DNA from 4 places in the Pantoea sp. S-LA4 genome. Region 2 is predicted to be linked to each of the others. Evidence: predicted binding sites of a transcription regulator. Region 2 holds the regulator's gene; each other region holds the start of a gene.
The links. The regulator sigma-54, encoded in region 2, starts transcription at its own class of promoters, with help from an activator protein. The targets are predictions, from matches to a motif close to GTTGGCACANNTTTCGCTNT.
Positions count from the first base shown of each region.

Region 1 (4,929 bases), 570 kb from region 2:
GCCAGCTCAGCCGCCAGCAACCGGCCTTCTATCTGCGGCACCGTACCGGCGACCTGATTGCGCGTGCCACCAATGATGTCGATCGGGTGGTGTTTGCCGCCGGGGAAGGGGTACTGACGCTGGTCGATTCGCTGGTGATGGGCTGCGTCGTGCTGCTGGTGATGAGCACCCAGATCAGCTGGCAGCTGACGCTGCTTTCGCTGGTGCCGATGCCGATCATGGCGATCGTGATTCATCGTTACGGCAATCAGTTGCATCACCGCTTTAAGGTGGCGCAGGCCGCGTTCTCCAGCCTCAACGACCAGACACAGGAGAGCCTGACCAGTATTCGGATGATCAAATCCTTTGGTCTGGAACAGCATCAGTCGCAGCAGTTCTCTGACATCGCCCGCGATACCGGCGAAAAAAACCTGCGGGTGGCACGGGTCGATGCCCGTTTCGATCCCACCATCTATATCGCCATCGGCTTCTCAAATCTGCTGGCGATCGGCGGTGGTAGCTGGATGGTCTGGCACGATCAGATGACGCTGGGTCAGCTTACCAGTTTTGTGATGTACCTCGGTTTGATGATCTGGCCGATGCTGGCGCTGGCGTGGATGTTCAACATCGTCGAGCGCGGCAGCGCCGCCTGGAGCCGCATCCGCGCGCTGCTGGCGGAAGCACCGGCAGTGGAAGATGGGGATAAAATCCTGCCGCCGGAAGCCGGTCCCCTTCAGGTGGCGATCCGGGCGTTTCACTATCCGGCCAGTGCCGAGCCGGTGCTGAGTAATGTCAGCTTTGAACTGAAGCCCGGCGAGATGCTGGGGCTGTGCGGCCCGACCGGCAGCGGCAAGAGCACGCTGCTCAGCCTGATCCAGCGCCATTTTGACATTCAGCAGGGCGATATCCGCTATCACCAGATTCCGCTGCCGCAGTTGCGGCTGGATAGCTGGCGTAGCCGGCTGGCGGTGGTGAGTCAGACGCCGTTTCTCTTTTCCGACAGCGTCGCCAGCAACATCGCGCTGGGGAAACCGGGCGCAACTCAGCAGGAGATTGAGCAGGCTGCCACGCTGGCCTGCGTCCACGACGATATTCTGCGGCTGCCGCAGGGCTATGAAACCGAAGTCGGGGAACGTGGCGTCATGCTGTCGGGCGGGCAGAAGCAGCGCATTTCTATAGCGCGCGCGCTGCTGCTGAACGCCGAGATCCTGGTGCTGGATGATGCGCTGTCGGCGGTGGATGGCCGTACCGAGCATGAAATTCTGCATAACCTGCGTCAGTGGGGACGGGGCCGGACGTTGATCATCAGTGCGCACCGCTTATCGGCGCTGACGGAAGCCAGTGAAATTCTGGTGCTCCAGCACGGCACTATCGCCCAGCGTGGCGATCATGATGCGCTGGCAGATCGTCCCGGCTGGTATCGCGACATGTACCGTTATCAGCAGCTGGAAGCCGCGCTGGATGACGATGAGAATGAGAAAGGAGTGCCGCATGGCTAAGTCTGCACGCTTGTGGCCGACCCTGAAACGTTTACTCAGTTACGGCAAGCCGTGGCGGAAATCCCTGTCGCTGGCGGTGGGGATGTTATGGATTGCCGCCGCTGCCGAGGTGACCGGACCGGTGCTGGTCAGCTACTTTATCGACAATCTGGTGGCGAAACATCAGATGCCCTGGGGGCTGGTCGCCGGGCTGACGGTAAGCTTTATCTTGCTGCAACTGCTGGCAGCAGCGCTGCATTACTGGCAGGCACTGCTGTTTAATCGCGCCGCCATCGGCGTGGTGCAGCAGTTGCGCTGCGACGTGATGAATGCTGCGCTGTGTCAGCCGCTCAGCGCCTTTGATACCCAGCCGGTCGGACAGATTATTTCACGCGTGACCAATGACACCGAGGTGATCCGCGATCTCTATGTCACGGTGGTGGCGACGGTACTGCGCAGCGCGGCGCTGGTGGGTGCCATGATGGTGGCGATGTTCAGCCTTGACTGGCGCATGGCGCTGGTGGCGATGATGATCTTTCCGCTGGTGCTGGTGGTCATGCTGATATATCAGCGTTACAGCACGCCGATTGCCCGTCGGGTCCGCAGCTATCTGGCTGACATCAATAATGGCTTTAACGAAGTGATCAGCGGCATGAGCGTCATCCAGCAGTTTCGTCAGCAGGCGCGCTTTGGCGAGCGGATGGGGGAGGCGAGTCGTTCTCACTATCTGGCGCGGATGGAAACGCTGCGGCTGGATGGTTTTCTGCTGCGCCCGCTGTTAAGCCTGTTTTCGGCGATGGTGCTGTGCGGATTGCTGATGCTGTTCAGTTTCTCCGTTCCTGGCGTGTTTGAAGTCGGGGTGCTGTACGCCTTTATTACCTATCTGGGCCGGCTGAATGAGCCTCTGATTGAGCTCACCACGCAGCAGTCGATGCTGCAGCAGGCGGTGGTCTCCGGTGAGCGTATCTTCGAACTGATGGATGCAGCGCAGCAGCACTATGGACCCGATTCTCAGCCGCTGGCGTCAGGTCGTCTGACTCTGAAGAATCTGAGTTTTGGCTACCGTGAAGATCGTGACGTGCTCAGCGATATCAATCTTGAGGTGCCGTCACGCAGTTTTGTGGCGCTGGTCGGACATACCGGCAGCGGCAAAAGCACGCTGGCGAACCTGCTGATGGGCTACTACCCGATTACCCGCGGCGAGATTCGCATTGATGACCGTCCGATTGGTGAACTCAGTCATGCAGTGCTGCGGCGGGGTATCGCGATGGTTCAGCAGGACCCGGTGGTGCTGGCGGATACGTTGCTGGCCAACGTCCGGCTCGGCCGTGATATCAGCGAAGAGGTGGTCTGGACGGTACTGGAGCAGGTACAGCTGGCTCCTCTGGCGCGCGCATTGCCTGACGGCATCCACACCCGGCTGGGTGAGCAGGGCAATAATCTGTCGGTCGGGCAGAAGCAGTTGCTGGCGCTGGCGCGGGTGCTGGTCGACCTGCCGCAGGTGATGATCCTTGATGAAGCGACCGCCAATATCGACTCGGGTACCGAGCAGGCGATTCAGCAGACGCTGCGAACTCTGCGCCAGCACAGCACGCTGGTGGTGATTGCGCACCGGCTTTCAACCATTACCGAAGCCGATAACATTCTGGTGCTGCATCGTGGACGGGTGGTCGAACAGGGTAATCACGCGCAATTACTGGCGCTGCAGGGGCGTTACTGGCAGATGTACCAATTGCAGCAGGTAGGCGATGATCTGGCGACGGGCATCCCCTTAACAACTGAAGCGTAAGTTGCACCTTTTTTGCGCGGTTTTATCAGAATAATCTGGTTAAATGCACTCCTTTGACGCCTGGCGCACCAAAGGAGTGCATTGGCTGTGCTGACGCGCGGCTATTCCTTCCTCTCCTCACCGATCCCGGCTAAAACACGCCTTGCCCCGTCTCGCCTCAGAGATTGATTCCGCTGTTTTTTTATTTGTGGCACAGGCTTTGCTTAACTCTCTGCGTGTCTGTGAGACTCACTCATTTAATCGCTGGAGGGGATCCAATGAAGCTGGTTACCGTCGTAATTAAGCCATTCAAGCTGGAGGATGTGCGTGAAGCCTTATCCTCTATCGGCATTCAGGGGCTGACCGTCTCCGAAGTAAAAGGATTTGGTCGCCAGAAAGGCCATGCGGAGCTTTACCGTGGCGCAGAGTACAGCGTGAACTTCCTGCCTAAGGTCAAAATCGATATCGCGATTGCCGACGACCAGTTAGACGAAGTGGTGGATGTCATCAGTAAAGCGGCTTACACCGGCAAAATTGGCGACGGTAAAATTTTCGTGGCTGAACTGCAGCGCGTCATCCGTATTCGTACCGGCGAGACCGACGAAGCCGCTCTGTAATTAAGACTCAGTACTGTGATGGGATGGATAAAAATGAATAAAGTTTTCGCTAAGTTGGGCCTCACCAGCCTGGCACTGTTACCATCGCTCGCGATGGCTGCACCTGCCGTTGCGGACAAGGCTGATAACGCATTTATGATGATTTGCACCGCGCTGGTGCTGTTTATGTCGATTCCAGGGATTGCGCTGTTTTACGGCGGTTTGATTCGCGGCAAGAACGTCCTGTCGATGCTGACTCAGGTGGCGGTGACCTTCTCGCTGGTGTGCGTATTATGGATGGTTTATGGCTATTCACTGGCCTTCAGCGAAGGTAACGCCTTCTTTGGTGGCTTTGGCTGGGCGATGCTGAAAAATATTCAGCTGACCGCGGTGATGGGAAGCTTCTACCAGTATATCCACGTTGCCTTCCAGGCATCATTTGCCTGTATTACCGTCGGCCTGATTGTCGGTGCTATCGCTGAACGTATCCGTTTCTCTGCGGTGCTGATTTTTGTCGGCGTCTGGCTGACCCTGGCCTACCTGCCTATCGCACACATGGTGTGGGCGGGCGGCTTCCTGGCGCAGGATGGCGCACTGGACTTTGCTGGCGGCACCGTGGTGCATATCAATGCCGCCGTGGCGGGACTGGTCGGCGCTTACCTGGTGGGTAAACGTGCTGGCTTCGGCAAAGAAGCGTTTAAACCGCATAACCTGCCAATGGTCTTCACCGGTACGGCCATCCTCTATGTCGGCTGGTTTGGTTTTAACGCCGGTTCTGCCTCGGCGGCTAACGAAATTGCAGCACTGGCCTTCCTGAACACCGTGGTCGCCACGGCGGGCGCGGTACTGTCATGGACCTTTGGTGAGTGGGCCGTACGCGGTAAACCTTCACTGCTGGGTGCCTGTTCCGGCTTCATCGCGGGCCTGGTCGCCATCACCCCAGCCTGTGGTTACGTGGGTGTCGGCGGGGCGTTAATCATTGGCCTGGTCGGTGGACTGGCCGGTCTGTGGGGCGTCACCACCCTGAAAAAATGGCTGCGGGTCGACGATCCTTGCGATGTGTTTGGCGTGCATGGCGTCTGCGGCATCGTGGGCTGTATCCTGACTG
Region 1 covers NZ_JBTLRC010000002.1:732,929-737,857, forward strand. The annotation lists gene ACX3P5_RS04215 (SmdA family multidrug ABC transporter permease/ATP-binding protein) at 1-1,478, shown strand, start outside; gene ACX3P5_RS04220 (SmdB family multidrug efflux ABC transporter permease/ATP-binding protein) at 1,471-3,246, shown strand; gene glnK (P-II family nitrogen regulator) at 3,504-3,842, shown strand; gene amtB (ammonium transporter AmtB) at 3,876-4,929, shown strand, end outside.
Region 1: a site for sigma-54 is predicted at 3,433-3,452, ahead of glnK (P-II family nitrogen regulator). Genes of this name have one in related genera too.

Region 2 (4,929 bases):
TTTCATTTTTGCCAGTGCCGTTCTCGGCAGTGATGGTTGAGCGTCAGCTGGGTGCCTGGTTGCGCGGAGACTTCAGCTATGTGGCCCATTCGGACTGGGTCGGGCACGATGATATTTCACCCTGGATGGGATTAGCGGTGATTGCTTCTGAAGATCAAAAATTCCCAACTCACTGGGGTTTTGATGTCGCGGCGATTGAGTCGGTACTGGATAACAGTGATAGCCGGATGCGTGGTGCCTCAACCCTGTCGCAGCAAACGGCTAAAAATCTGTTTCTGTGGGATGGACGCAGCTGGATTCGTAAAGGGCTGGAGGCGGGCCTGACGGTGGGCATTGAGACGGTCTGGACCAAGCGACGTATTTTAACCGTCTATCTGAATATCGCCGAGTTTGGGCCAGGGGTGTTTGGCGTGGAGGCAGCGTCACAGCGCTATTTCCACAAGCCAGCCAGTCGGCTGACGGCCGCTGAAGCGGCGTTGCTGGCGGCGGTGCTGCCTAATCCTATCCGTTTCCGTGCGGCGGCGCCGTCGGGCTACGTACGGCAGCGCCAGCAGTGGATTTTGCGTCAGATGCGCCAGCTGGGCGGCGAGGGCTTCCTGCAGCGTAACCGGCTGGATTAAGCCTTAATCTTCATCAAAGCCCGCTTCAAACAGCTCAATAACCGCAGCCAGCGCCGGGATCTCTTCCGGTCCGCTGGCTTCGATTTCAATATGTCCGCCCTGTGCCGAATCGAGCATCAGCAGCGCAATCACGCTGCTGGCTTCCGCTTCGGTGCCGGCTTCGTTGCGCAGCAGCACTTCAGCATCAAAGCTCTGCACCAGTTCAAACAATTTCATGGCTGGCCGGGCATGCATGCCCAGCTTATTTTTGATTTCAACGGTTTGTCTGACGGTCATGATTTACGCTTTTCCAACGTACGGTGGCGTGACTGGACATTCTTGCCGCGTGAACGGAAGTAGTCCGCCAGCTGCTCGGCAATGTAGACCGAACGATGTTTCCCGCCGGTACAGCCGATAGCGACAGTAAGGTAACTGCGGTTGTTGGTTTCCAGCATCGGTAGCCACAGTTCCAGATAACTGCGGGTCTGGTAAATGAAGTTATGCACCTCGGTATGGCGATCGAGAAAGGCGGCAACCGGCCGATCGAGGCCCGTCATCGGGCGCAGCTTAGGGTCCCAGTGCGGGTTCGGCAGAAAGCGCACGTCAAACACATAATCGGCATCAATCGGGATACCGTGCTTGAAGCCAAACGACTCAAACACCATCGTCAGCTCGCGTTCACGCTTGCCCAGCAGTCGGGTACGCAGCATCTCCGCCAGTTCGTGCACCGACATCTCTGAGGTATCAATGATCAGGTCAGCACGCGAACGCAGCGGCTCCAGCAGATCGCTCTCTTCATCAATGGCACTTTCCAGCGATAAGTTTTTACTGGAGAGCGGATGCAGACGGCGGGTATCGCTGTAGCGGCGAATCAGGGTATTACGATCGGCATCAAGAAACAGCAGCTGAGGCGAAAATGTGTCGGGCAGATTATTCAGCGCGGTTTCAAAAACTTCAGGGGATTCAGGCATGTTGCGGACATCGATACTCACCGCTGCCGAGATGTTGCGTTCCGCCAGCGAGTTCGCTAACTCGGGCAACAGCACCACCGGCAGGTTATCGACGCAGTAAAAACCCATATCTTCCAGCGCGCGCAGCGCCACTGACTTCCCCGAGCCTGACCGACCGCTCACGATCATCAGCACCATGACCTTCTCTCCCGTTTTAAAACCGGCTCGCAGCCGGTAAAGACGCGTTACTGCTCTGACTGGCCTTCTGTGATAATGGCATAAAGCTCTTCATCACTCTGCGCGGCGCGCAGACGGCGGCAGACGGTTTTATCCGCCAGACGCTTCGCCACCAGTGAAAGGGTGTGCAGGTGAGTTTTGCACTGGTCAGCCGGCACCAGCAGGGCAAACAACAGATCGACCGGCTGATTATCAACGGCATCAAACGCTATCGGCTGCTCAAGGCTGATAAACACCCCGACAGCGCGCAGCGTATCCTCTTCCAGCTTACCGTGCGGAATGGCAATGCCGTTACCAATGCCGGTACTGCCCATGCGCTCACGGGTGAGGATCGCTTCGAAAAGCGTCTGGTGCGGCAGGTTGAGCTGCTTAGCGGCCAGTTCGCTGATAATTTCCAGCGCGCGTTTTTTGCTCTGGCAGTGTACGCCGCTGCGGGTGCAGTCGGGCGAAAGCACTGTGCTCAATTCCAGTGTTAGATCGTTGTTCATTATCGTTTCACTTGCGAGTTAACCTGGTCATTAACCCTCAGCCTGTCATGATGCTGAGAGCGAATGGCGCTTGCTTAGATGACAAAACGGGGCGGATATCCGCCCCATACTGTCGGCTCTGCACGCAGAGCGCGCTTAGCGAGCGTGAAGGTTAGTGTTTTTTCAGTTTGTCTTTGTGTTTGGTCAGCTGACGGGCAAGCTTGTCGATTAGCCCATCGATGGCCGCATACATATCTTCCGCTTCCGACGTGGCGTGCAGCTCGCCACCGTTGATGTGAAGCGTTGCGTCGGCCACCTGCGTGACCTTCTCGACCTTCAGGACAATATAGACCTGATTGATATGTTCGAAATAGTGTTCCAGTTTGGCAAATTTACCGCTGACGAAATCGCGCAGTGGTGCGGTGATTTCAACATTTTGCCCGGTAAGGTTCAGCTGCATAGGTCTTCCTTCTCATTTCTGTCAAACCAGCTGTTTACGCTGGTTCGATGGCGGGATGGATAAAGACTCGCGGTATTTGGCGACGGTACGACGTGCCACCATGATCCCTTGATCAGATAACATGGAGGTGAGTTTACTGTCGCTCAAGGGTTTGGCTGGATTTTCCGCCGAGATTAATTTTTTCACCAGCGCGCGAATCGCCGTCGATGAGGCTTCGCCGCCACCTTCAGTATTCACATGACTGGAGAAAAAGTACTTCAGTTCAAAAATGCCACGCGGACTGTGCAGATACTTTTGCGTGGTCACGCGGGAAATGGTCGACTCGTGCATCTCTACCGCCTGTGCGATATCAGCCAGCACCATCGGCCGCATGTACTCTTCGCCCTGCTCAAAAAACGCCTGCTGCTGCTCGACGATACAGCGCGTCACCTTCAGCAGTGTGTCGTTGCGGCTTTCCAGGCTTTTAATCAGCCAGCGCGCTTCCTGCAGGTTACTGCGAATGAACTGGCTGTCGCTGTCGTTGCGCGTCGCCCCGCTCATGGCGGCATACTGCTGATTGATTTTCAGGCGCGGAACGCTGTCGGCGTTAAGCTCAACCGTCCAGCGGTTGCCGACTTTACGCACCAGCACGTCGGGAATGACATATTCCGGTTCGCCGGTATTAATCGACTGACCGGGACGCGGGTCCAGCGACTGAATTAACAGCATCGCCTCTTTCAGCACCTCTTCTTTAAGGCGCGTAACCCGCATCAGGCTGCGAAAATCGTGGTTAGCCAGCAGATCCAGATGTTCACTGACGATTAGCCGGGCTTCCGCCAGCATCGGCGTTTCGGGCGCATATTGCGACAGCTGAACCAGCAGGCAGTCACGTAGATCGCGTGCGCCAACGCCAATCGGATCAAAGCGCTGAATGCGTTTCAGCACCGCTTCCACTTCATCGGCCTCAAGCTCATCGTTGCCGATGCTGTCGAGAATCTCTTCAAGCGAAACGGTGAGGTATCCGGTGTCATCGATCGCATCCACGATCGAGGTGGCAATGGCGCGGTCGGTATCGCTGAACGGCGTCAGTTCAACCTGCCACATCAGGTAATCCTGCAGTGACTGGGTCGTCTCACCCTGATAAACCGGTAATTCATCATCCTGGTAATCGGTACCGGTGCCTGACGGCGTGCCGGCAGTGTAAATCTCATCCCAGGTCGCATCCAGCGGCAGCTCATCAGGCATCTCTTTCTGCTCAAGCGCCTCACGGGTATCCAGCGCTTCGCCTTCCTGAGCCTCACGAGAGTCGATTTCTTCATGCAGATCGGTCTGTTCAAGCAGCGGATTACTTTCCAGTGCCAGCTGTAACTCCTGCTGGAGTTCAAGCGTAGAGAGTTGCAGCAGGCGAATCGCCTGCTGCAACTGCGGTGTCATCGCCAGCTGTTGGCTGAGCCTGAGTTGCAAACCTTGCTTCATAGACAGGATGGTAGTTCCCAGGTAAACATCAGTATTTACGACACCTTATCAGAGTCTGAACTCTTCACCCAAATAAACCCGCTTAACCTGCTCATCTGCCAGAATTTCATTCGGCGTGCCGTGCGCGATCAGGTGACCCTGACTCACGATATAAGCCCGTTCGCACACCGCTAAGGTTTCGCGCACGTTATGGTCGGTGATCAATACGCCCAGACCGCTGTCACGCAGGTGCTCGATGATTTTCTTGATGTCGATGACCGAGATCGGGTCAACACCGGCAAACGGCTCATCCAGCAGGATAAATTTGGGGTTCGCAGCCAGCGCGCGGGCGATCTCGACCCGGCGGCGTTCACCGCCGGATAGCGCCTGGCCCATGCTGTCGCGCAGGTGCTCGATGTGAAACTCTTCCATCAGTTCGTTGGCGCGATCCTGACGCTGCTCTTCAGTGAGATCGTCACGGATTTGCAGGACCGCCATCAGGTTATCGTAGACGCTGAGGCGACGGAAAATCGAGGCCTCCTGCGGCAGATAGCCGATACCGCGGCGCGCGCGGGCGTGCAGCGGCAGGATACTGATATCTTCATCATCAATAATAATGCGGCCTGCGTCGCGCGGCACAATACCGACCACCATGTAAAAAGTGGTGGTTTTACCGGCGCCGTTCGGGCCCAGCAGGCCGACAATCTCGCCGGACTTTACCTGCAGACTGACATCTTCTACCACGCGACGGCCTTTATATGCCTTCGCCAGGTTTTCTGCGA
Region 2 covers NZ_JBTLRC010000002.1:164,883-169,811, forward strand. The annotation lists gene mtgA (monofunctional biosynthetic peptidoglycan transglycosylase) at 1-620, shown strand, start outside; gene npr (PTS phosphocarrier protein NPr) at 624-896, opposite strand; gene rapZ (RNase adapter RapZ) at 893-1,747, opposite strand; gene ptsN (PTS IIA-like nitrogen regulatory protein PtsN) at 1,795-2,274, opposite strand; gene hpf (ribosome hibernation promoting factor) at 2,426-2,713, opposite strand; gene rpoN (RNA polymerase factor sigma-54) at 2,735-4,168, opposite strand; gene lptB (LPS export ABC transporter ATP-binding protein) at 4,217-4,929, opposite strand, start outside.

Region 3 (4,929 bases), 3.6 Mb from region 2:
GTTCTCGAATGGCTCTTGTTTGCGGCCATCGATTTCACGGAAGATAACTTTCGGACGGGATACCGCCAGTTCGAAACCTTCACGACGCATGTTTTCGATCAGAACAGAGAGGTGCAGCTCACCACGACCTGATACGCGGAACGCGTCAGCATCTTCGGTTTCTTCAACACGCAGCGCCACGTTGTGAACCAGTTCTTTGTTCAGACGCTCAAGGATCTGACGTGAAGTCACGTACTTACCTTCTTTACCACAGAACGGTGAGGTGTTGACGTTAAAGAACATGGTTACTGTTGGCTCATCGACGCTCAGTGCTGGCAACGCCTGCACGTTCTGTGGATCACAGATGGTGTCAGAGATGTTCAGTTCGCCCAGACCGGTGATAGCAATGATATCGCCCGCTTCTGCCAGATCGCTGTCGATACGCTCCAGACCCAGGTGAGTCAGAACTTTGCCGACTTTACCGTTACGGGTTTTGCCTTCGCTATCGATGATAGTGACTTGCTGGTTAGGCTTCACTTTACCGCGTTTGATGCGGCCGATGCCGATAACACCCAGGTAGTTGTTGTAGTCCAGCTGCGAGATTTGCATCTGCAGTGGCGCTTCAGCTTCAACCTGTGGTGGAGAAACGTGGTCAACGATCGCCTGATACAGTGGCGTCATATCGTCAGCCATATCAGTGTGTTCCAGACCAGCAATACCATTCAGCGCCGAAGCGAAAATGATAGGGAAGTCGAGCTGCTCGTCAGTCGCGTCGAGGTTGACGAACAGGTCAAATACCTGATCCACAACCCAATCCGGACGCGCACCCGGGCGGTCTACTTTGTTGATAACCACAATCGGCTTCAGACCATGCGCGAACGCTTTTTTGGTCACGAAGCGGGTTTGCGGCATAGGGCCATCCATCGCATCTACAACCAGCAGCACCGAGTCCACCATGGACATGACGCGCTCAACTTCACCACCGAAGTCGGCGTGTCCTGGGGTATCAACGATGTTGATACGGTAGTCGTTCCACTTAATGGCGGTGTTTTTTGCGAGGATGGTAATCCCACGCTCTTTCTCCAAATCATTGGAGTCCATCACGCGCTCGGTTGCTTCGGTACGGGCATCAAAAGTACCGGATTGTTGCAGCAGTTTGTCAACCAGGGTGGTCTTTCCATGGTCAACGTGCGCGATGATGGCGATGTTACGCAAATTTTCGATCACAGCTTTGCCTCAGGCATTAGAAATAGCGCGTTATTGTACACTGATTAAGCGGAAGACTGAACACGATCACACTTTTCACTGAAAGTTTATTGCATGGGCGTAAATTTGCCCTGTTACCGGTGCAGAAAATGCACTAAGTTGGGCTGATGCACCTATTTGGTGCTCAATCATCACCCATAAGCACCATAATGGTGCATGGCGACCATCGTGGTGCAGGTGAATCCGGACAAAAAGATGCACCACAAGGCGATTTAACTGACTACGCGAAAGTTGGCACAGAATTCGCTTTATCTCTTTTAAGCGCAAACGCCAGTCAGACGACGGGTGAAGAGCGTGCCGGAATAGCCAGGTCAGGGATGGCAGTAGTCAGAAACGCATTCCCGGCAACGACGTTCCCTCACCATGTAGACAATGACCATTTCCAGGAGAGTTGAGTATGTCCGCTGAACACGTTCTCTCGATGATGAACGAGCATGAAGTTAAGTTTGTTGACCTGCGTTTTACCGATACCAAAGGTAAAGAACAGCACGTTACTATCCCTGCTCACCAGGTTAACGCTGACTTCTTCGAAGAAGGCAAAATGTTCGATGGCTCCTCCATCGGTGGCTGGAAAGGCATTAACGAATCAGACATGGTGCTGATGCCTGACGCGACCACGGCGGTCATGGACCCTTTCTTTGAAGATTCCACGCTGATCATCCGTTGTGACATTCTCGAGCCTGGCACCATGCAGGGCTACGATCGTGACCCACGCTCGATTGCCAAGCGCGCTGAAGATTTCCTGCGCTCTTCCGGCATCGCTGATACCGTGCTGTTTGGCCCGGAACCAGAATTCTTCCTGTTCGATGATATCCGTTTCGGTTCATCGACCTCCGGTTCACACGTGGCTATCGATGATATCGAAGCGGCCTGGAACACCGGCAAAGAATACGAAGGCGGTAACAAAGGTCACCGTCCAGGTCTGAAAGGCGGCTACTTCCCGGTGCCACCGGTTGACTCATCACAGGACATCCGTTCTGCCATGTGTCTGACTATGGAGCAGATGGGTCTGGTGGTTGAAGCCCATCACCACGAAGTCGCAACCGCTGGTCAGAACGAAGTGGCAACCCGCTTCAACACCATGACCAAAAAAGCTGACGAAATTCAGATCTACAAATATGTCGTGCACAACGTGGCGCACGCCTACGGCAAAACTGCGACCTTTATGCCGAAGCCAATGTTTGGCGACAACGGTTCAGGTATGCACTGCCATATGTCACTTTCTAAAGGTGGCCAGAACCTGTTCTCCGGTGACAAATACGGCGGCCTGTCTGAAATGGCGCTGTTCTACATCGGCGGCATTATCAAGCACGCCAAAGCGATCAACGCCCTGGCGAACCCGACCACCAACTCTTACAAGCGTCTGGTCCCAGGTTATGAAGCACCGGTCATGCTGGCATACTCTGCCCGTAACCGTTCCGCCTCTATCCGTATCCCGGTGGTTGCCAGCCCGAAAGCCCGTCGTATTGAAGCGCGCTTCCCGGACCCAGCGGCTAACCCATACCTGGCGTTCACCGCGCTGCTGATGGCTGGCCTCGACGGCATCATCAACAAAATCCATCCTGGCGATGCGATGGATAAAAACCTGTATGACCTGCCACCGGAAGAAGAAGCTGAGATTCCAAAAGTGGCTGGCTCGCTGGAAGAAGCGCTGAACGCCCTGAACGAAGACCGCGAGTTCCTGACCCGTGGCGGCGTGTTCACCGACGAAACCATCGATGCTTACATCGAACTGCGTAAAGCAGAACTGGACCGCGTTCGCATGACGCCACACCCGGTAGAGTTCGAGCTTTACTACAGCGTTTAATTGGTCAGACGTTTTTGTTGCCGTGGAAACTTTCAGCCCATCTTCGGATGGGCTTTTTTCTCCGCGAATTCACCGTTCATTCGCCTTCATTCCGGCTTAAAGACTAAAATGCACTAACTTAGTGCAGAGGAACGCTGTATGGCAACTGGCTCTCTGCCCGACGCAGGGCAGATTCTCAACGCGTTAATCAACAGTATTTTGTTGGTGGATAACGACCTGGTTATTCACTACGCCAATCCGGCGGCGCAGCAATTACTGGCGCAAAGCTCACGTAAATTGTTCGGCACGCCGTTACCGGAACTGACCGGCTACTTTTCGCTGAATATTGAGGTGATGCGCGAGAGTCTTGAGGCTGGCCAGGGATTTACAGACAGTGAAGTCACGCTGGTGGTAGATGGTCGCGCGCACATCATGTCGCTGACCGCCCAGCGTTTGCCCGATGGCTTAATTCTGCTGGAAATGGCGCCGATGGATAATCAGCGTCGCCTCAGTCAGGAACAGTTACAGCACGCCCAGCAGGTGGCCGCTCGCGATTTGGTTCGTGGCCTGGCACACGAAATTAAAAATCCGCTGGGGGGATTACGCGGAGCTGCCCAGCTGTTGTCGCGCGCCCTGCCCGATCCGTCGCTGAACGAATATACCAAAGTGATTATTGAACAGGCCGACCGGCTGAGAAACCTGGTCGATCGTCTGTTAGGGCCGCAGCAGCCTGGCATGCACATCACCCAGAGCATTCATCAGGTGGCAGAGCGTGTGGTGAATCTGGTGTCGATGGAGCTGCCGGACAATGTCTCTCTGGTACGTGATTACGATCCCAGCCTGCCGGAACTGCCGCACGACCCCGATCAAATTGAACAGGTGCTGCTTAACGTGGTACGCAACGCGCTGCAGGCGTTGGGCGACGACGGCGGCACCATTGTGATTCGAACCCGTACCGCGTTCCAGTTAACGCTGCACGGCACCCGTTACCGTCTGGTGGCGCGGATTGATATTGAAGATGATGGCCCCGGCATTCCCGCCCAGCTGCAGGATACGCTGTTTTATCCGATGGTCAGCGGCCGTGAAGGCGGAACCGGTTTAGGCCTCTCCATCGCCCGTAGCCTGATTGATCAGCATTCAGGAAAAATAGAATTTAACAGTTGGCCGGGACACACCGAATTCTCGGTTTACCTGCCCATTCGCCAGTGAGGTTTCTATGCAACGAGGGATAGTCTGGATCGTCGATGACGATAGCTCCATCCGCTGGGTGCTTGAACGCGCGCTCACTGGAGCCGGTTTAAGCTGCGCCACCTTTGACAGCGCTAAAGAGGTGCTGGACGCACTCTCGACCAAAACCCCGGACGTTTTATTATCAGATATTCGCATGCCCGGCATGGATGGCCTGGCGCTGCTGAAGCAGATTAAACAGCGCCACCCGATGCTCCCGGTCATCATAATGACGGCCCACTCCGATCTGGATGCGGCGGTCAGCGCCTACCAGCAAGGAGCCTTTGATTACCTGCCTAAGCCCTTCGATATTGACGAAGCGGTTGCGCTGGTTGAGCGCGCCATCAGTCACTACCAGGAGCAGCAGCAGCCACGTAATCAGCCGGTCAGCGGACCCACCACTGATATCATTGGTGAAGCGCCAGCGATGCAGGATGTGTTCCGCATCATTGGCCGCCTGTCGCGATCCTCAATCAGCGTGCTGATCAACGGCGAATCCGGTACCGGTAAAGAGCTGGTGGCTCATGCGCTGCACCGCCACAGCCCCCGTACTAAAGCTCCCTTTATCGCGCTGAACATGGCGGCTATCCCGAAAGATTTGATTGAGTCTGAGCTGTTCGGCCATGAAAAAGGGGCATTTACCGGCGCTAACCAGATTCGTCAGGGCCGTT
Region 3 covers NZ_JBTLRC010000002.1:3,758,007-3,762,935, forward strand. The annotation lists gene typA (ribosome-dependent GTPase TypA) at 1-1,206, opposite strand, end outside; gene glnA (glutamate--ammonia ligase) at 1,643-3,052, shown strand; gene glnL (nitrogen regulation protein NR(II)) at 3,191-4,240, shown strand; gene glnG (nitrogen regulation protein NR(I)) at 4,248-4,929, shown strand, end outside.
Region 3: a site for sigma-54 is predicted at 1,476-1,495, ahead of glnA (glutamate--ammonia ligase). Genes of this name have one in related genera too.

Region 4 (4,929 bases), 3.2 Mb from region 2:
GACCGAATCGCTGGCAACAAAGGATAAGGGTTGCGCTCGTTGCGGGACTTAACCCAACATTTCACAACACGAGCTGACGACAGCCATGCAGCACCTGTCTCAGCGTTCCCGAAGGCACCAATCCATCTCTGGAAAGTTCGCTGGATGTCAAGAGTAGGTAAGGTTCTTCGCGTTGCATCGAATTAAACCACATGCTCCACCGCTTGTGCGGGCCCCCGTCAATTCATTTGAGTTTTAACCTTGCGGCCGTACTCCCCAGGCGGTCGACTTAACGCGTTAGCTCCGGAAGCCACTCCTCAAGGGAACAACCTCCAAGTCGACATCGTTTACGGCGTGGACTACCAGGGTATCTAATCCTGTTTGCTCCCCACGCTTTCGCACCTGAGCGTCAGTCTTTGTCCAGGGGGCCGCCTTCGCCACCGGTATTCCTCCAGATCTCTACGCATTTCACCGCTACACCTGGAATTCTACCCCCCTCTACAAGACTCAAGCCTGCCAGTTTCAAATGCAGTTCCCAGGTTAAGCCCGGGGATTTCACATCTGACTTAACAGACCGCCTGCGTGCGCTTTACGCCCAGTAATTCCGATTAACGCTTGCACCCTCCGTATTACCGCGGCTGCTGGCACGGAGTTAGCCGGTGCTTCTTCTGCGGGTAACGTCAATCGACGCGGTTATTAACCACATCGCCTTCCTCCCCGCTGAAAGTACTTTACAACCCGAAGGCCTTCTTCATACACGCGGCATGGCTGCATCAGGCTTGCGCCCATTGTGCAATATTCCCCACTGCTGCCTCCCGTAGGAGTCTGGACCGTGTCTCAGTTCCAGTGTGGCTGGTCATCCTCTCAGACCAGCTAGGGATCGTCGCCTAGGTGGGCCATTACCCCGCCTACTAGCTAATCCCATCTGGGTTCATCCGATAGTGAGAGGCCCGAAGGTCCCCCTCTTTGGTCTTGCGACGTTATGCGGTATTAGCCACCGTTTCCAGTGGTTATCCCCCTCTATCGGGCAGATCCCCAGACATTACTCACCCGTCCGCCACTCGTCACCCAAGGAGCAAGCTCCTCTGTGCTACCGTCCGACTTGCATGTGTTAGGCCTGCCGCCAGCGTTCAATCTGAGCCATGATCAAACTCTTCAATTTAAGTTTGATTTGCTTAAACAAGTTAAGCGGTGCTCATCTGTAAAACGTCATAATGAATTTCATTATGTGTTCACTCGTGAGACTTGATATTTTTTACGTCCGGAGACGCTGATATCAATCCTGCGAGTGCCCACACAGATTGTCTGATAAATTGTTAAAGAGCAGTGCGAGCAGCGGGTTAACCGTCTGTCGCGAGGTGGCGTATATTACGCTTTCCTCCTTCAGAGTCAACTTCTTTTTCAGAAGTTTTCTCCGGCGGCGCAGTCTCCTGTGCCTCTCAACCCGGCGGCCTGTAAGCCGTTGTTCCGTGTCGATGGAGGCGCATTATAGGGATCCCGCTTCAGAGCACAACCCTTTTTTTGGATCTTTTTCCTGAGTGGTTATAAATGATCCAGATTGGTGAGATCGCCAGCGATCCGGGTCAGAATTGGCTTGTCAGTTGCCTGAAATAACATCAGGCTGCAATAAATTCAGTATCAAGGAGAACATGATGACTTCCGCCTTACGCCCCTATAAACATCTCTTCCCGCAAACCGGCCAGCGCGTGATGGTCGATCCGAGTAGCGTCGTCGTCGGCGATGTGATTATGGAAGATGACGTCAGCATCTGGCCGCTGGTTGCGATTCGCGGTGACGTGAACCAGGTTCGCATTGGCGCCCGCACCAACATTCAGGATGGCAGCGTGCTGCATGTCACCCATAAGTCGGCCTCCAACCCAGAAGGCTTTCCGCTGATTATTGGGCAGGATGTGACAGTCGGGCATAAAGCGATGCTGCATGGCTGTACCATTGGCGATCGCGTATTGGTTGGAATGGGGTCAATCCTGCTGGATGGCGTAATAGTAGAAGAAGAGGTGATGATCGGTGCCGGAAGTCTGGTGCCGCCGGGTAAACGGCTGGAGAGTGGCTACCTTTACCTTGGCAGCCCGGTCAGGCAGGTTCGTCCGCTCAATGAGCAGGAAAAAGAAGGTTTACGCTATTCAGCCAACAACTATGTCAGCTGGAAAAATAATTACTCTGGCGAAGACAACCAGATCCAGCCCTGAGTATCAATATCATCCTGACGAATCGCCGTTTCGGCTTCCTCTTCCAGATCCCAGCGGTGATGCTGAAACAGCGTCATCGCGTCTTCCTCACCAAAGCGGGATCGTAATGTCGCGGCGCTGATGGCACAGGTCAACCGCATACCGTTAACCAGCACCGGAAAACAGATCGCCTGCCGCGCCGCGTCATAAATCTCATCATCGGGAAACTGGATGGCCTGATTCACGACTGCATCGCCTGCTTCAACTGAGCAATAACCGGCGTGATGTCTGGCATTACGCCGTGCCATAAATGAAAAGCATGCGCCGCCTGGCCCACCAGCATGCCTAATCCATCTGCCAGATGTTGCGCACCCTGCTCCTGACACCACTGCAGGAAAGGGGTCAGACCGCGTTGGTAGAACATGTCATAACAGCGCAGTTCAGGATGAATAAGTGTTACTGGCAGAGGCGGCGTTTTTCCCTCTACGCCGCTTGAGGTCGCATTGATGACCAGATCAAAAGTTTTGTCTGCCAGTTGCTCAAAGCCACACGCATTAATTGCGCCATTCTGCCGGAACAGCTCTGCCAGTTCCTCAGCACGGGCAAAGGTACGGTTGACGATAGTCATTGAGACCCCGGCTGACAGCAGCGGCAGGATCACGCCGCGAGCTGCCCCGCCCGCTCCCACCAGCAACACATTATCGCCGGGTTTGATCATTGCCAGCCGCTGAAGATCGCTCAGTAAGCCAATACCATCGGTGTTATCGCCATAAATCTGTCCGTCGCTGAGTTTCTTCAGGGTATTCACCGCACCCGAACGGGCAGCCCGATCGCTGAGCCGATCGGCAAACTCCCACGCCTGCTGCTTGAAAGGCAGAGTGACATTCGCCCCGCGGCCTTCCTGTTCAAAAAACGCCGTCAGAGCCTGCGGAAAACCATCAACCGGCGCGCAGATCCGGCCATAACGGTGCTCTATCCCGGTCTGTTCTGCAAAAGCCTGATGGATTAACGGTGATTTGCTGTGGTTGATTGGATTACCGAAAACGGCGAATTGGTCCATGATTTAGCCCTGACGTATGAGTTCGCCGCTGATGACATCGCGGATTTCAGAAGGGTTTTGCCGCCCACCGGTTTTGCCCGACAGGACCGGAAAATCATCCCCAAACTGCTGCTTAACCTCTTCGGCCGTGCGGCACGGAGGCTGACCCGACAGGTTGGCACTGGTAGAAACCAGCGGTTTACCAAACGCACGGCAAAGCGCCTGGACATCAGGATGATCGCTGACGCGAATCGCCAGCGAATCAAACTGCCCGGTTAACCAGCGTGGGGTCTGCGGTGGAACGGGAACCACAAAGGTCACCGGGCCCGGCCAGCAGGCAAACATCCGTTCACGCTGAATCACCGAGAGTTCGCGATCGGAGATATAGGGTTCGAGCTGCGAATAATCAGCAGCAATCAGGATCAGCCCCTTCTCCACCGGGCGCTGTTTCAGCGCCAGCAACGCCATAACGGCAGACTCACTGTCTGGATCACAGCCCAGCCCAAACACAGCTTCAGTGGGATAGGCGATCACTGCCTGACGATTCAGATGACTCACGCAGCGCTCAATGGAGCCGGCGAGATGTTGATTATCCATAATGTCTCAGTTCTCTTCAGCGATGGCTTTGCCACAACTCTTACTGGCACAAAAGCGTTTCACGCCCTGCGCCGTCTTCTTTTCTACTAATAGCGGAAACTGACAATGGGGACAGGTCCCGGCTACGGGTGTCAGATTAACTGCAAACTGGCAGGCCGGATAACGATCGCAGGAATGAAAGGTTTTGCCATAGCGTGAACGCCGCTGGACTAATTTACCTTGCTGACATTGCGGACATGTCAGTGTCGTTTCATCCGGTTTATCGATGGTTTCCGTGTAGCCACATTCCGGGTAGTGGCTGCAGCCGATAAACATGCCAAAGCGTCCCTGACGCAAAACTTTGTCTGCGCCGCAGTCCGGACAGGCGTGGCCTTCCAGCACTTTAACGACATGTCCGTCAGCCTGGCTTTTTAAAGGCCGGATATAGTCGCACGCTGGATAATTTGCGCAGCCCAAAAAAGGGCCATGTTTGCCGGAGCGTATAACCAGTTCTGCCCCGCAAGCGGGGCAGGGATCCTGTTTACGCACGGTGAAGAGTGCAGCTTTACTCATAACGATGAATGCATGAAAGGAATTTTAATGCAGCATACCTTCATTGACGTCGAATAGCAGTTCTTCCATCTGCTGATAAGCATTTTCACATCCGGGGATGTTAAACAGCACCATCAGCACCACCCATTTGAGATCCTCTAAGTCAAACTCAGGGGTATCAAGCGCCATGACTCGTTCGATGACCATCTCGCGCGTTTCCAGACTCAGCACCTGAATTTGTTCCAGGAAAAGCAGGAAACCACGGCTTTCAGCATCTAAACGGTTGCTCTCTTCATCGGTATAGATGCGCATAGAGAGCGGATCATTTGCCAGTAAAATTGGCGCAACCAGCCCTTCCTGATAGTCGGCCAACCTTTCTAACCAGTTCAACGCGCTGTAAATATCTTCACGATGAAACCCGGCATCCGTCAAGTCATCTGTCAATCTGTCCTGATCAACACCCATTTCTGCTTCGTTGTGGATATATGTCTCAAACAAGTACATGAGTACGTCGAACATGGCATGCCCTCCTTAATCGGACATAGCCGCCGGGTACAGCTGCGATCCATCCTGCTAACTCCAGTTCCAGCAACTGAG
Region 4 covers NZ_JBTLRC010000002.1:3,350,335-3,355,263, forward strand. The annotation lists rRNA gene ACX3P5_RS16535 (16S ribosomal RNA) at 1-1,141, opposite strand, end outside; gene ACX3P5_RS16540 (gamma carbonic anhydrase family protein) at 1,632-2,186, shown strand; gene ACX3P5_RS16545 (DUF1488 family protein) at 2,153-2,410, opposite strand; gene aroE (shikimate dehydrogenase) at 2,407-3,225, opposite strand; gene tsaC (L-threonylcarbamoyladenylate synthase type 1 TsaC) at 3,229-3,801, opposite strand; gene ACX3P5_RS16560 (DNA topoisomerase family protein) at 3,808-4,353, opposite strand; gene smg (DUF494 family protein Smg) at 4,378-4,851, opposite strand; gene dprA (DNA-protecting protein DprA) at 4,823-4,929, opposite strand, start outside.
Region 4: a site for sigma-54 is predicted at 1,337-1,356, ahead of ACX3P5_RS16540 (gamma carbonic anhydrase family protein). Genes of this name have one in related genera too.